Regions from separate parts of the Exiguobacterium sp. OS-77 genome, predicted to be linked through region 3. Evidence: predicted binding sites of a transcription regulator. Region 3 holds the regulator's gene; each other region holds the start of a gene.
The links. Region 3 encodes Rex, which represses fermentation and respiration genes when NADH is low (regulators of the CRP and FNR family bind a similar motif). Its sites were predicted from a motif close to TTGTGAAATATTTCACAA; they were not measured.
Positions count from the first base shown of each region.

Region 1: EXG77_RS13335 (formate/nitrite transporter family protein) is a predicted target of Rex. The motif match lies at 2,625-2,642, and genes of this name have one in related genera.
Region 2: pflB (formate C-acetyltransferase) is a predicted target of Rex. The motif match lies at 1,405-1,422, and genes of this name have one in related genera.

Region 1 covers NZ_DF239008.1:2,596,165-2,600,455, reverse strand. Annotated here, with positions in the region: gene EXG77_RS13350 (hypothetical protein) at 44-682, opposite strand; gene EXG77_RS13345 (YitT family protein) at 874-1,740, opposite strand; gene EXG77_RS13340 (hypothetical protein) at 1,877-2,479, shown strand; gene EXG77_RS13335 (formate/nitrite transporter family protein) at 2,663-3,499, shown strand; gene EXG77_RS13330 (YkvA family protein) at 3,536-3,955, opposite strand; gene EXG77_RS13325 (aminopeptidase) at 4,054-4,291, shown strand, end outside.
Region 2 covers NZ_DF239008.1:2,537,081-2,541,371, forward strand. Annotated here, with positions in the region: gene EXG77_RS13035 (DEAD/DEAH box helicase) at 1-712, opposite strand, end outside; gene EXG77_RS13040 (hypothetical protein) at 741-1,169, opposite strand; gene pflB (formate C-acetyltransferase) at 1,509-3,758, shown strand; gene pflA (pyruvate formate-lyase-activating protein) at 3,793-4,291, shown strand, end outside.
Region 3 covers NZ_DF239008.1:292,818-297,108, forward strand. Annotated here, with positions in the region: gene EXG77_RS01490 (hypothetical protein) at 1-202, opposite strand, end outside; gene EXG77_RS01495 (ABC-F family ATP-binding cassette domain-containing protein) at 184-2,085, opposite strand; gene EXG77_RS01500 (redox-sensing transcriptional repressor Rex) at 2,253-2,912, shown strand; gene EXG77_RS01505 (twin-arginine translocase TatA/TatE family subunit) at 2,912-3,112, shown strand; gene tatC (twin-arginine translocase subunit TatC) at 3,120-3,899, shown strand; tRNA gene EXG77_RS01515 (tRNA-Ala) at 4,004-4,079, shown strand.

The DNA of each region.
Region 1 (4,291 bases), 2.3 Mb from region 3:
CTTATCTTTGTAAAGACTGACTTTTGAGTCAGCTCCTTTTTGTTTATTCTTGTGCTGATTTCTCTGATATGGCAGGAACGAAGCGATGGAAGAAAAAAATCGTTGCACTAATCATCAAAAAGGACAGAATTGACAGGCCGAGGCACATCCATTTATATGTAGCAATTAACGCATCCGATTGTTGTAATTTTGCCTGAAGCGTTCGATATAAATCATCTTTTACACGTGATAAGTCTTCAAGGATCGTCTGAGTCGTTTGAGTCGATTGTCTGGCGAGACGTTTTGCTGCTGCTGGACTTTGGCGTTCATATACGACGAAAACCCGTTCGATTTCTGACTCCCAGACATTGTTGCGACGAAGAAGATCTTTAATTGTTCCTGGAGTAGTTGAAGATTGATTCAGACTATTACGTAAGTCATGAATTTTCGAAGTCGAAAAATAATATTGTTCAATATAACGATTATCTTCGTACAATAAGAGGCCGCGGACTGCGTTTGCTCGATCTCGATTATGTTCAACCAACTGATCGACTTGATTAATTAACGGTATATCATGATCCTTCATCTGCGCTGTCATCGCCGCAATTGTCCGATAACCAGATAAGGCATAAATGATTGGTATAGAGGCAAATAAACTGATCAAAAGAATCAGCAGAACACGCTGACGCCATAGTGAGTGCATGCAATCATTCCTTTAAATAAAAAGACATGTCATTAGCTTAACTACTATTACAAGAAAAGTGAAGCCTGTCTATTTTTTGAATAGGGATAGGAAAGTAAGAAGTCAGTATTCTGAATAAAAAAGCAGGAAAGCTAGTGCAATCCGAGAAGCTGTTTTATGTAGAAGAAAAAGCGCAGCTTGGCTGCGCTTGGTTAAAACGAATAGGAATGTTCCTTATAGTTTCCGAAAACCGTATGAATTTCTGAGAATGTAACGAATGCATTTGGCTCAACGGAAGAGACGATCTCTTGCAAACGGACGATTTCATTATTTTGAACGACGACATAGACCATTTTTTTCGTTCGGTTGGAATATCCTCCACGTGCATCGAGAATCGTGACACCACGACCGAGTTCTTTTGTAATGACTTCATTGATTTCATCTGCTTTCTCACAAATGATGATACATTGCTTAGAAGCAGAATAGAAACTGTAAACCGTCTGAAGGGCTTTGGCGCGAACGAAGCTCATGATGAGCGCGTACATAACGTGTTTTAAGTCAAACACCCACCAAACAAGGATGTAGATGACAAGATCTTGCATCAGAAATATGCGAGGAAGTGGCCAGTTATGAAAACGAGCGAAGAAAAATTTTCCAAGAATATCAAGCCCTCCAGTTGAAGCACCACCGAAGAAAATCAATGCCATCGCAAGTCCAGAGACTAGACCGGCAAAGATGGAGGCGACGAGCGGATCATTTAAAGATTCCGGAACAATTTGAGTCGGAATCCAGTCGATTAAAAAAGAGGAAGCAACGACGATGATGCCGGATAAGAACATGAACCGTTTACGCAGAAAACGAAAACCTAAAAGGAAGAGTGGGATGTTTAAAAGCAATTGCGTTAAACCGATTGGCGTGTGGAAGAGCTCTTGGATGATGAGTGTGATCCCCATGATACCGCCTGATCCGATATCATTTGGAGATAGTAGTAAACTGATGTAAAGGGAATAAAGCAATGTACCGATGATTAAAAAACTAATTTTTTCAACTCTCTTTTTCTGTGGGTGTGTTGTAGTCATGGCAATATGATGAGTGACCTCATGCTCCTCCTTCTGTGAGTATCTGCCTGCAAGAGTACGCCCATATGCATAAAATTTCAACCCTTCTTATGAAAAAAGATGAAAAAGGGTACGTTTTTTTAGGAAGGTGATGAAAATGAAAAAAACGTTCTTGCTTATTGGTTGTATTTGTTTAGTAATACTAATTGGTATTCGCATTTTTCAACCATCGGATGAAGAAAATCGAACGTCTATTTGGCATGATGGAGATCTCGTAGCGAGACAAGTGGGTGCTTCGATGATGAATACGGTAGCGGTTCGTCAATTAGCCGAACAACTTCCGTTCTCATCAGAATTAAAACAGGTAGATGTCGAAGGGGAATCGTTGCGGCTTGTTTATGAGGTTACAGGAAAAGAGCGACAAGCCTGGATTGGTACCGATACTGGAACACTACAAGTGAATCAGGATTTTTTGAAAGCTCGGTTATCTAAAGTGCTGATGCATCATACACTTGTTTTATTTTCAACGATTCCTGATTTGACCGATCTCGAAATTTACTACACGGATCCGTATTCAGGTGCAGATTTTACGATGGACCGGAAAACATTCGACGCCTACACTCCGACCGATATTGAACGAGCTACTTCCTCTTCTAGACGCTTTAATCGGGTTGTCATTGATGGTTATGTGCTCGATGCATCAAGGCGAAATACTTTCTTTGAACGCTTCGCATCACGACTACGAATTCAAACTAATTAGTTGTATAAAGCAAGAAAAGGCATTTTTCACAATCTCGACACAATGATATCGTTTACATCTCGTTCTTTTATAAAAACGATAAAACAGGTCTATTCAATACTTGAACATCTTTTAAGATGGAAGTATGATAATAAATGAACAAACATTGTGAAGTGTTGAACAAAAGAAAGAGAGGTTTCTACGATGAACGAGGTAGAAGCATTAGAAGGATTACGGAATAAAGCAATCAAGTCGACGCGCATGCTACAAATGCGTCCTCTCGAGTACTTAGTTCGTGCCATGCTAGCAGGGATTTTCATTGGATTTGCAATTATTTTTACCTTAAAAGCAATTAACGGTCTATATATGGCGGAGTCACCTGCTGCGACACTTGTTGGTGGACTGACCTTCGGAGTGGCACTCGTCCTGATCGTTTACGGTGGGGCAGAGCTGTTCACAGGAAATACGATGTATTTCACGACGGCGACGATGCGCGGCTATACGACGAAGATGGATACGATGAAGGTCTGGTTGATCTGTCTGATTGGAAATGGACTTGGAGGATTAGCATTTGCGCTACTCTTTTCTCAAACAGGAATCATCCAAGAGCTTGGTATGAACAACTGGTTATTTTCTGTCTCAGAAACGAAGATCCACCATACGACGTGGGAAATCTTCACACGAGCTATCTTCTGTAACTGGATGGTCTGTTTAGCGATTTTCATTCCAAAGAACATGAAGAATGAGTTGGCGCAGATCATGATGATGATGGTACTGGTCGCAGTCTTCTTCGCATCTGGATTTGATCACGTCATCGCCAATATGGCCTTGTTCTCCATTGCGTTAGTCGTACCACATCCGGATACGATCACATTTGCCGGAGCGATGCATAACCTGTTGCCAGCTTTAGCTGGAAACATCATTGGTGGAGCAGTCTTCATGGGAATGATCTATACGTGGCTGAATAAAGAAAAATTAGAAGTAGATGAATCACGTCAATCCACGACACCTGTTCATATTGCTTCGAAACAAAATGCATAATCAAAAAGCAGCTGTCGCGACAGCTGCTTTTTTCATTCATTCCATATGTTGAAAGCGATCGACGTCTGCAGCCAGTTCTTCGTAAATCGTCTCGACGATTTGTGCATCATCGAAGAGCCCGAGGACGTTATCGTCCGGTAAGGCGTCAACAGGAGACGTAAAGTACAGAACGGCCGTCAATAACAATTGTTCCTGCTCCGCATGCATTTCGAATTTTTTCTGATAGAGAGCACGAAGCATTTCAAGCAGTTGTTTTAATTGAAAATAAAGGACGAGTTCTGCCTCGCGTTCGATGTCCGAGCTTTCTGTAGACGCGATATCTTGCGTCAAGTGCGCAAGTCCGATTTCTGCTCGAACTAACAATTCTTGCTGTGCTTTTTCATCACCAACGAGGTCGAGTGCCTGTCGGTGAAAATACGTATAAGCCGATTTAAAATCGCCGGGTGTGAATTCCATGGTGATGCCTCCTTCTCTTCTCTTTCTAGTTTCGCCTTATTTCTTGCAAAATTGCAACTATTTCGTGAAAATAAAGATACAAGAAAGGGGATTACATAATGCCGACACAAGCAGAATTACAACAATACGCGTCTTTAGCCGTGCGTACGGGAATTAATCTACAACCAGGACAACAACTCGAGGTGCGTGCAGGAATCGAAAATTTGCCGCTCGTTCGTGAAATCACGCGTGTCGCCTACGAAGTAGGAGCTACGCAAGTATATGTACAATGGTCAGATGATGAGATGACGAAAATCCGTTATTTCGATGCACCGGAAGAGTCGTTTGATACGTTCC
Region 2 (4,291 bases), 2.2 Mb from region 3:
ATGTCAGCACTTTTGATCCTTGCATGTTCGCCAGGCGACGTAACAATTCCGGCTTCTGACGACGTGAAGTCTCCAAATAACCGAATGTCACTTGTGTGCTGACGGCACGCTCAACCCGAATCGTCTCAGGGTTGTTTGCAAGCGTCCGTCCCCATTCTGCTGTCCGTTCCGGCAATGTCGCGGAGACGAATGCTAACTGACGATCGCGTAGTGCACTGTTTGCGATTCGCGTCGCCGAGTCACTCATACCACTCTCATAGATTTGATCCGCTTCGTCCAAGACGATCAATTTCACCTTATGCATCTTTAGCTTCTTCGAATCGATCAACTCAACGAGACGCCCTGGCGTTCCGACGATGATTTGTGGTTTTTTCTTCAATCGTTCATATTGTCGTTTTAATTCAACACCACCAATGAATGCACCGGATTTGATACCACTTCCTTGAGCAAACAATTGAATGACTTGATGAATTTGCATGACGAGTTCCCGTGTTGGTGCCGTGATCACGACTTGCACGTGTGGTTCTTCTACTTCAATCTTTTCTAAAGCTGGAATGACATAAGCAAGCGTCTTCCCTGTTCCTGTTGGCGCTTCAGCCAGGACATCTTTTCCTTCGCGCAACAACGGAATCGCTTGTTCTTGAACAGGCATCAACTCGGTAAAGCGCGCCCGTTCCCATGCTTCCTGTAAAAATGGTTTTGTAAAGTTCATAACGATTTCTCCTACTCTCTTAATTCCATCATGCCGTTACGTATTCGACATGATCTCCTGATGCATCACGGTATCCCCGTAATGTCTGTGTATATTCATTTCCTGCGTCGAGCAATCGAATGTGGAATCGAATCTCGCTTTCACCGGCTTCTTCTTCTAAAATCTCGAATCCTTGGATGACACGATCCTGTAATTCTGCAGCGAGTGCCGGGTACTCCGCAAGACTCGCATACGTCGCTTTTACGTCAACCGGACGACGAACAAGCGCAATCCAATACGATTCATCATAGCCGATAAAGTCTTCATAATCAAAATCATCTTCAAATCGAATCCAGAATCCATCATTTTCGAATTCCGTGATCATTCCCGTTCGCGTTGAACCGTCCGATCCGATTTTCAGCGAGACCCAGTCTCCCGACTGATACTCTCCTTGTTGTGTTAATGATACATACTCCATTTGGCACACCTCCACGTTCTATATTCCCTTTTTCATTGTCAACGATACGTCTTAAAAATACAAGGCACCGTAGCGTGACATTCCTCACAGTTTCAACTGTTCTAGTGAATCTTTTTCAAATCAACTCATACAGTTTCCAAAAAACCTTGAATTAGCAATCTAAAACTGTTTTTTTAAAACTATTTTCATATGAATACAGAAATAAAGAAAGCCCGTCATATCAACGTTTGTCCACTTGTTAAAACATTCACATGAACGTAAAGGGAATCACCCCTTCCTTTTGTTACACTATTCACATAAGGAACTGATGATTAGCTCAATATTAAAGGAGTGGTATCCATGTTATTAGAAAAAACGAGTGCTTGGGCAAGCTTTACGTCTGGTGAATGGGTAAAGACGATCGATGTCGCAGACTTCATCCGACTCAATCGCACGGAATATACAGGAGATGATCACTTTTTAGTCGGTCCGACGCAAGCAACGGAACGTCTCTGGCAACAAATTCTACAGCTGACGAATGAAGAACGACAACGTGGTGGTGTATATGCCGTCGATGCTAAAACACCATCAACGATCCTCTCGCATGATGCAGGGTATCTGAATCGCTCACTTGAAAAAATCGTCGGTTTACAGACAGACGAACCGTTTAAACGTTCGATTCATCCGAACGGTGGGATTCGGATGGTGAATGATGCCCTAGCTGCGTATGGCTTTGAAGCAGACGAGACCGTCACGAAAACTTTCAGCGAGTACCGGAAGACACATAACCAAGGGGTTTTCGATGCCTATACCCCTGAAATGCGCGCTGCACGTAAAGCCGGTATTATCACCGGATTACCTGATGCTTATGGTCGCGGACGGATCATCGGTGACTATCGTCGTGTTGCTTTGTACGGAACGGCACGCTTGATCGAAGAACGTAAGAAGGATTTAAAGGCACGTGGCGGGTTCTTATCTGAATCGATGATTCGCGACCGTGAAGAGATGAATGAACAGTTGCGCGCATTAACGGAATTGACCGAGCTTGGAGCTCGCTATGGTTTCGATCTCTCCCGCCCTGCAGAAACAGCACAAGAAGCATTCCAGTGGGTCTATCTTGCCTATCTTGCTGCCATCAAAGAGCAAAACGGGGCAGCCATGTCACTCGGTCGAGTCTCGACGTTCCTTGATATTTATGTCGAACGTGATCTTGCGGCTGGTCGCTTGACGGAAGAGACTGCACAAGAACTCGTCGATCATTTCGTCATGAAGCTTCGGATCGTTAAGTTCTTACGGACACCAGACTACAACGATCTATTCTCAGGTGATCCGACGTGGGTAACGGAATCAATCGGTGGAATGAGTGAAGATGGACGATCAAACGTCACGAAAAGTTCATTCCGCTTCTTACACACTCTCTCGACACTTGGTCCGGCACCGGAACCGAATCTAACCGTTCTCTGGTCTACTCAGCTTCCACGCGGATTCAAGGAATTCTGTGCGAAGATGTCGATCGTTTCAAGCTCGATTCAATATGAAAACGATGATTTGATGTTACCGGTTTACGGAGATGATTACGGCATCGCTTGCTGTGTCTCTGCGATGAAGATCGGGAAACAGATGCAGTTCTTCGGTGCGCGAGCAAACCTAGCAAAAGCATTACTTTATACGATTAATGGCGGAATGGACGAGAAGCTCAAAATCCAAGTCGCCCCTGCTACACCACTAATGCTCGACGAAGTACTCGATTACGAGACCGTCATGGCGGCTTATGATCGTCAACTCGATTGGCTCGCGGAACTGTACGTCAACACACTGAATGTCATCCACTACATGCATGATAAGTACAGCTACGAACGGATTGAAATGGCTTTACATGATCCAGAAATCTTACGGACGATGGCATGCGGTATCGCTGGTTTATCGGTCGTCGCTGACAGTCTATCTGCCATCCGTTACGCAACAGTTCGTCCAATCCGAGATGCGGATGGGATTGCAGTTGATTTCAAGATCGAAGACGAGTTTCCGAAGTTCGGGAATAACGATGAACGGGTCGATCAGATGGCGGTCGATCTCGTCACACTGTTCATGGAGAAAATCCGTAAACATCCAACGTATCGCAATGCCCTTCCGACGCAGTCTGTCCTGACGATCACTTCAAACGTCGTCTACGGTAAAAAAACAGGAAATACGCCAGATGGACGCCGTGCGGGTGAACCATTCGCACCTGGTGCTAACCCGATGCATGGACGTGACACTAGAGGAGCTGTCGCCGCACTGACATCTGTCGGAAAATTACCATATGAACATGCGCTCGACGGGATTTCCTACACGTTCTCGATCGTGCCAAAAGCACTTGGTAAGGATGAAGCCACACGCATTCGCAATACAGTCGGATTACTTGACGGATATATGGGTGGTACGACTTCAAAAGGACACCATTTGAATGTCAACGTCTTTGACCGTGAGACGTTACTAGATGCCATGGAGCATCCAGAACAATATCCACAGTTAACGATTCGGGTATCCGGTTATGCAGTCAACTTCATTAAACTGACGCGTGAACAACAGATCGATGTCATCAATCGAACGTTCCACGGTTCTCTCTAAAATGATGTGTAGTATGTGAAAGGAAGTGAGCAGGATGACCTATGGTATGATCCATTCCGTTGAATCATGTGGAACAGTCGATGGTCCTGGCATTCGATTCATCGTCTTTACGCAAGGATGTCCACTACGATGTCAATACTGTCATAACGTGGATACATGGGAGTTCGGTTGCGGACGGCGTGTCTCAGCAGACGAAGTCGTAAAAGAAGCGATCAGCTATCGCTCCTTTTTCGAGGCCACGGGTGGCGGAATCACCTTCTCTGGAGGTGAACCGCTCGCTCAGCCAGAATTCTTGGAGGCTGCTTTAACAGAAGCAAAACGCCATGGACTGCATACGGTCATCGATACCGCGGGATCCGTCGTCCCGAAAAACATCGATGCGATTCTCGATGCGACGGATCTAGTACTACTCGATGTCAAACATATCGACGATGCCGCTTGTCGCGTCTTGACTGGACGGAGTAACGCCAATACACTCGCCTTCGCAAAACGCCTAGCCGAGCGAAACATTCCCGTCTGGATTCGCCACGTCC
Region 3 (4,291 bases):
GCCCACTCAATGTCTGGATGACGAGACCGATCATGCAGGAAATCAAGAGGAACAAAGGAAGTGCAGCATTGAAGGCATCTGGACGAATAAAGACGGATACATAATCGGCATATAACGGTACGAAATAGAGAACACCGGATAGTAATCCTAAGATGAGATTGATGAAAAAGCTCTTCGTCCGCATCAGTGTTGGTTCTCCCATCGTTCCATTAATTCGAGCAAATCGACATCAATCTGATCACGTTCTGCCGAAAGTGCCGTTGCTTTCGGAATGTCATTGAAGACTTCCGGTTCGCAAAGCAACTGTTCGATCTCCGCTGAACGCTGTTCGAGCCGCTCAATGTCTTGTTCGAGTTGTTCGATTTGCTGACGGCGCTTGCGCTCTTCCTTCTGCGCTTCTTTATCGATCGTCTTCGATGCCGTGACTTTTGCTGCTTTTGCTTCCTCGGCTTCAAGACGAGCGATTTCTTCTTGCTCCGCCTTCTTCTCCGTGTAGTACGAATAATCACCGAGGTATTCCGTCACGCCGGCTTCACTCATCTCGATGACGCGGGTCGCGATTCGGTCGATGAAGTAACGGTCGTGAGAGACGAATAACAGCGTTCCTTCGTAGTCGACGAGCGCATTTTCAAGGACCATCTTCGAATCCAGATCCAAGTGGTTCGTCGGCTCATCGAGGACGAGGACGTTCGTTTTCCGGAGTTTCAGTTTTGCAAGTGCGAGACGTCCGCGTTCGCCACCAGATAACTCATGGACGATCTTGAAGACATCGTCACCGCTAAACAAGAATTGCCCGAGGACAGACCGGACTTCTTGTTCACGCATCAGTGGCCATTCGTTCCAAATCTCATCGATGACGCGGTTCCGGTCATTGAGTTCTGCCTGCTCTTGATCGTAATATCCGATCGAGACGCCAGTTCCGAAACGGAAATCACCGAAGAGGGGGCGTAAGCGACCGACGAGGACTTTTAGAAGCGTCGACTTTCCGATTCCATTCGGTCCGACGAGTGCCAGCGATTCACCGCGTTGCAAGCGGAACGTGATGTCTTTTGAGACAGCTTCTTCGTAACCGATTGCCAGTTGATTGACTTGAAGAACGTCATTCCCGCTCTGTTTTTCAATCGGGAAGGACAGGACCGTGCTACGCTCATCCCCATCTGGTCGGTCGAGCCGATCGACCTTCTCGAGCCGCTTCCGGACACTTTGGGCACGTTTGGTCGTCGTCGCTCGGGCGATGTTCCGTTGAATGAAGTCCTGCATCTTCGTGATTTCTTCTTGTTGCTGTTCGAACTGTTTCATTTCTTGATCGTACAATGCCGCTTTTTGTTCCAAGTACTTCGTGTAGTTACCGGTGAACTTACGGCAGACATTGCGTGACAGCTCATAGACGACATTGACGACTTGGTCAAGGAAGTACCGGTCGTGCGAGACGATCAGAACGGCACCACGATAACCGCCGAGGTAACTTTCGAGCCAAGCAAGCGTATCGATATCGAGGTGGTTGGTCGGCTCATCGAGAATGAGGAGCTCTGGTGCTTGCAGGAGCATCTTCGCTAAGGCGAGACGTGTCCGTTGACCACCGGATAACGTTTGGATCCGACGCGAATAATCGTCCGGATAAAAGCGCATGCCGTGCAGGACGGAGCGGATATTCGCTTCGAACTGATAACCACCCGCTTCTGAGAAGTCGTATTGCGCTTGATCGTACGTCTTTAGGAGACGATCGTACGCGACCGGATCGTTCAAGATATGCTCCATGCCCATTTCGATTTCCATCCGGCGTAGTGTTCGTTCTTGTTCCTGCAAATGTTCAAAGACGGTCAGCATCTCGTTCCAGATCGTCTCGTTCGATTCAAGACCACTGTCCTGCGCGAGATAACCGATTTTGACATCTTTACCTTTCATGATGTCACCCGAGTCATGACTGAGTTCGCCAGCAATGATTTTGAGCAAGGTCGATTTACCGGCACCATTTCGTCCGACGAGCGCAATCCGGTCGTGCTCTTGTACTTCCAATTTGATATTTTCTAAAATCGGCTCAACGCCGAATGATTTCGAGAGTTGGTTGACTTGTAAGAGTATCATTTCCATCCATCCTTCCACCCTTTAGTCTATCACGAACAAAAGCGCGAGGTCCTGCGGAATATATTATTTGTGACTCTATGTGAAGTGGTTTACAATCAAGGAGAGTAGAAAGCTTTTTGCAAAGATTTGGGTGCCACGATGGATGTGGCCGAAGGGGGAACTGCAGGATGAATGGACCAGACACAAAAATTCCACAAGCGACAGCAAAACGGTTGCCGCTATATTATCGCTTCATCCAAAGTTTATACAATTCAGGCAAGCTCCGCGTCTCTTCTGCTGAGTTAAGCGAGGCGGTGAAGGTTGATTCAGCAACGATTCGTCGCGATTTTTCCTACTTTGGGGCATTAGGGAAGAAGGGGTATGGATATAACGTTCAACATCTCTTAACGTTTTTCCGCAAAACCTTGAATCAAGATGAGGTGACGAATGTTGCCTTAATCGGGGTCGGTCATCTCGGAACAGCGTTTGCAAATTATAACTTTTTAAAGAATAATAGTACTCGGATAGTCGTTGCGTTTGATGCGGACGAAGAGAAGGTCGGAACAACGACGCATGACGTTCCAATCTATCATGTTTCGGACATGAAAGAACAAATCGAAGCGAATCAGGTCGATGTTGCCATCTTGACGGTTCCATCCCAGTTCGCGCAGTCAGTAGCGGATGAGTTAGTCGAGTATGGTGTGACTGGCATCCTGAACTTTACGCCCGCGCGGTTGAACGTGCCAGCGAGCGTCCGGGTCCATCACATCGATTTATCGATCGAGTTGCAGTCGTTAGTTTATTTCATGAAGCATTATTCGCAATCAGCTGAAGGAGTGAAATCATAATGGAAAACCTTATCCCGTCAACTATAGCATTCATCGGACCAGGTAGCTTAGCACTAATCGGTGTCGTCGCATTAATCATCTTCGGACCGAAGAAGTTACCTGAACTTGGTCGTGCTGCGGGTCAGACATTGAAAGAGTTCAAGAGCGCAACGAACGGTATCATGGACGACGATAAAAAGGATGAACCGAAAGAGAAGTGATTGAATCATGGCGATTGATCAAGAACAAAGCGTGACGTCGCATCTGGACGAACTGCGTAAACGGATCGTCTGGTCGCTTATCATCGTCGTCGTCCTGTTCGCTGTTGCATTTCCGCTCGTCCGACCGCTCGTTCGCTTCTTGCAAGCGGACTTAAAAGAGCTCGGTATCGGTTTGAATGCCTTCAACGTCGCAGATCCTTTAATGTTGTATTTGAATCTTGCGTTCATCATCGCAATCGTGCTGGCATCGCCGTTCTGGATGTATCAACTCTGGGCATTCGTCCGCCCTGGTCTGTATGATAAGGAGCAAAAAGCGACATTGACGTATATTCCGGTCATCTTCTTTCTATTTTTGGCTGGTGTAGCCTTCTCATACTTTTGGTTGTTACCTTTCTTATTAAAAGTTTCGACTGAACTAGGGAAGGAACTCGGAATCGAACAAGTCATCGGAGTTGAGAACTACTTCAGTTTCTTAATCCGATTAACGATTCCGTTCGGTCTTCTTTTCCAATTGCCGGTCGTGACGATGTTTCTGACACGTCTTGGTCTCGTGACGCCAATTTTCATGCGAAAGAATCGGAAATATGCGTACTTTGCGCTGTTCGTCGTTGCGGCATTGATCGCACCGCCGGACGTGACGTCACACTTGATGATCTCGGTCCCATTGTTCGTTCTCTATGAAATCAGCATCTTGATTTCTGCGCGGACGTACAAAAAGGTCTTGATCCTCGAGCAACAGGCAGAGCTTGAACGACAGGCGGATTTGATGCGTGAATTGAATAAATGAATCGTGAATTCCTTCCGATAATTTTGGAAGGGATTCTTTTTTATGAAAGCGTTATTTTTATATTGATAAAGCAGTTAGCGATGCGTATACTAAAGTTAATTCATGGGGGCTTAGCTCAGCTGGGAGAGCGTTTGGCTGGCAGCCAAAAGGTCGTCGGTTCGATCCCGATAGTCTCCACCATATTCGTACACTTCAAACTCTTGAGCATTCAAGAGTTTTTTGTTGTTTTCAAAATATGGAAATGCAATATAAAGTGTCAATAAAAACAAATAATTATATAAAACAGACAGAACTGAATTGTTTATTTCCATCTATTTCATTAAACTAAATATACAGAATTTTCGTTTAACTGTTTTGTTGGTAACATCATTATAGTTTTTTAGAAAAGGGGA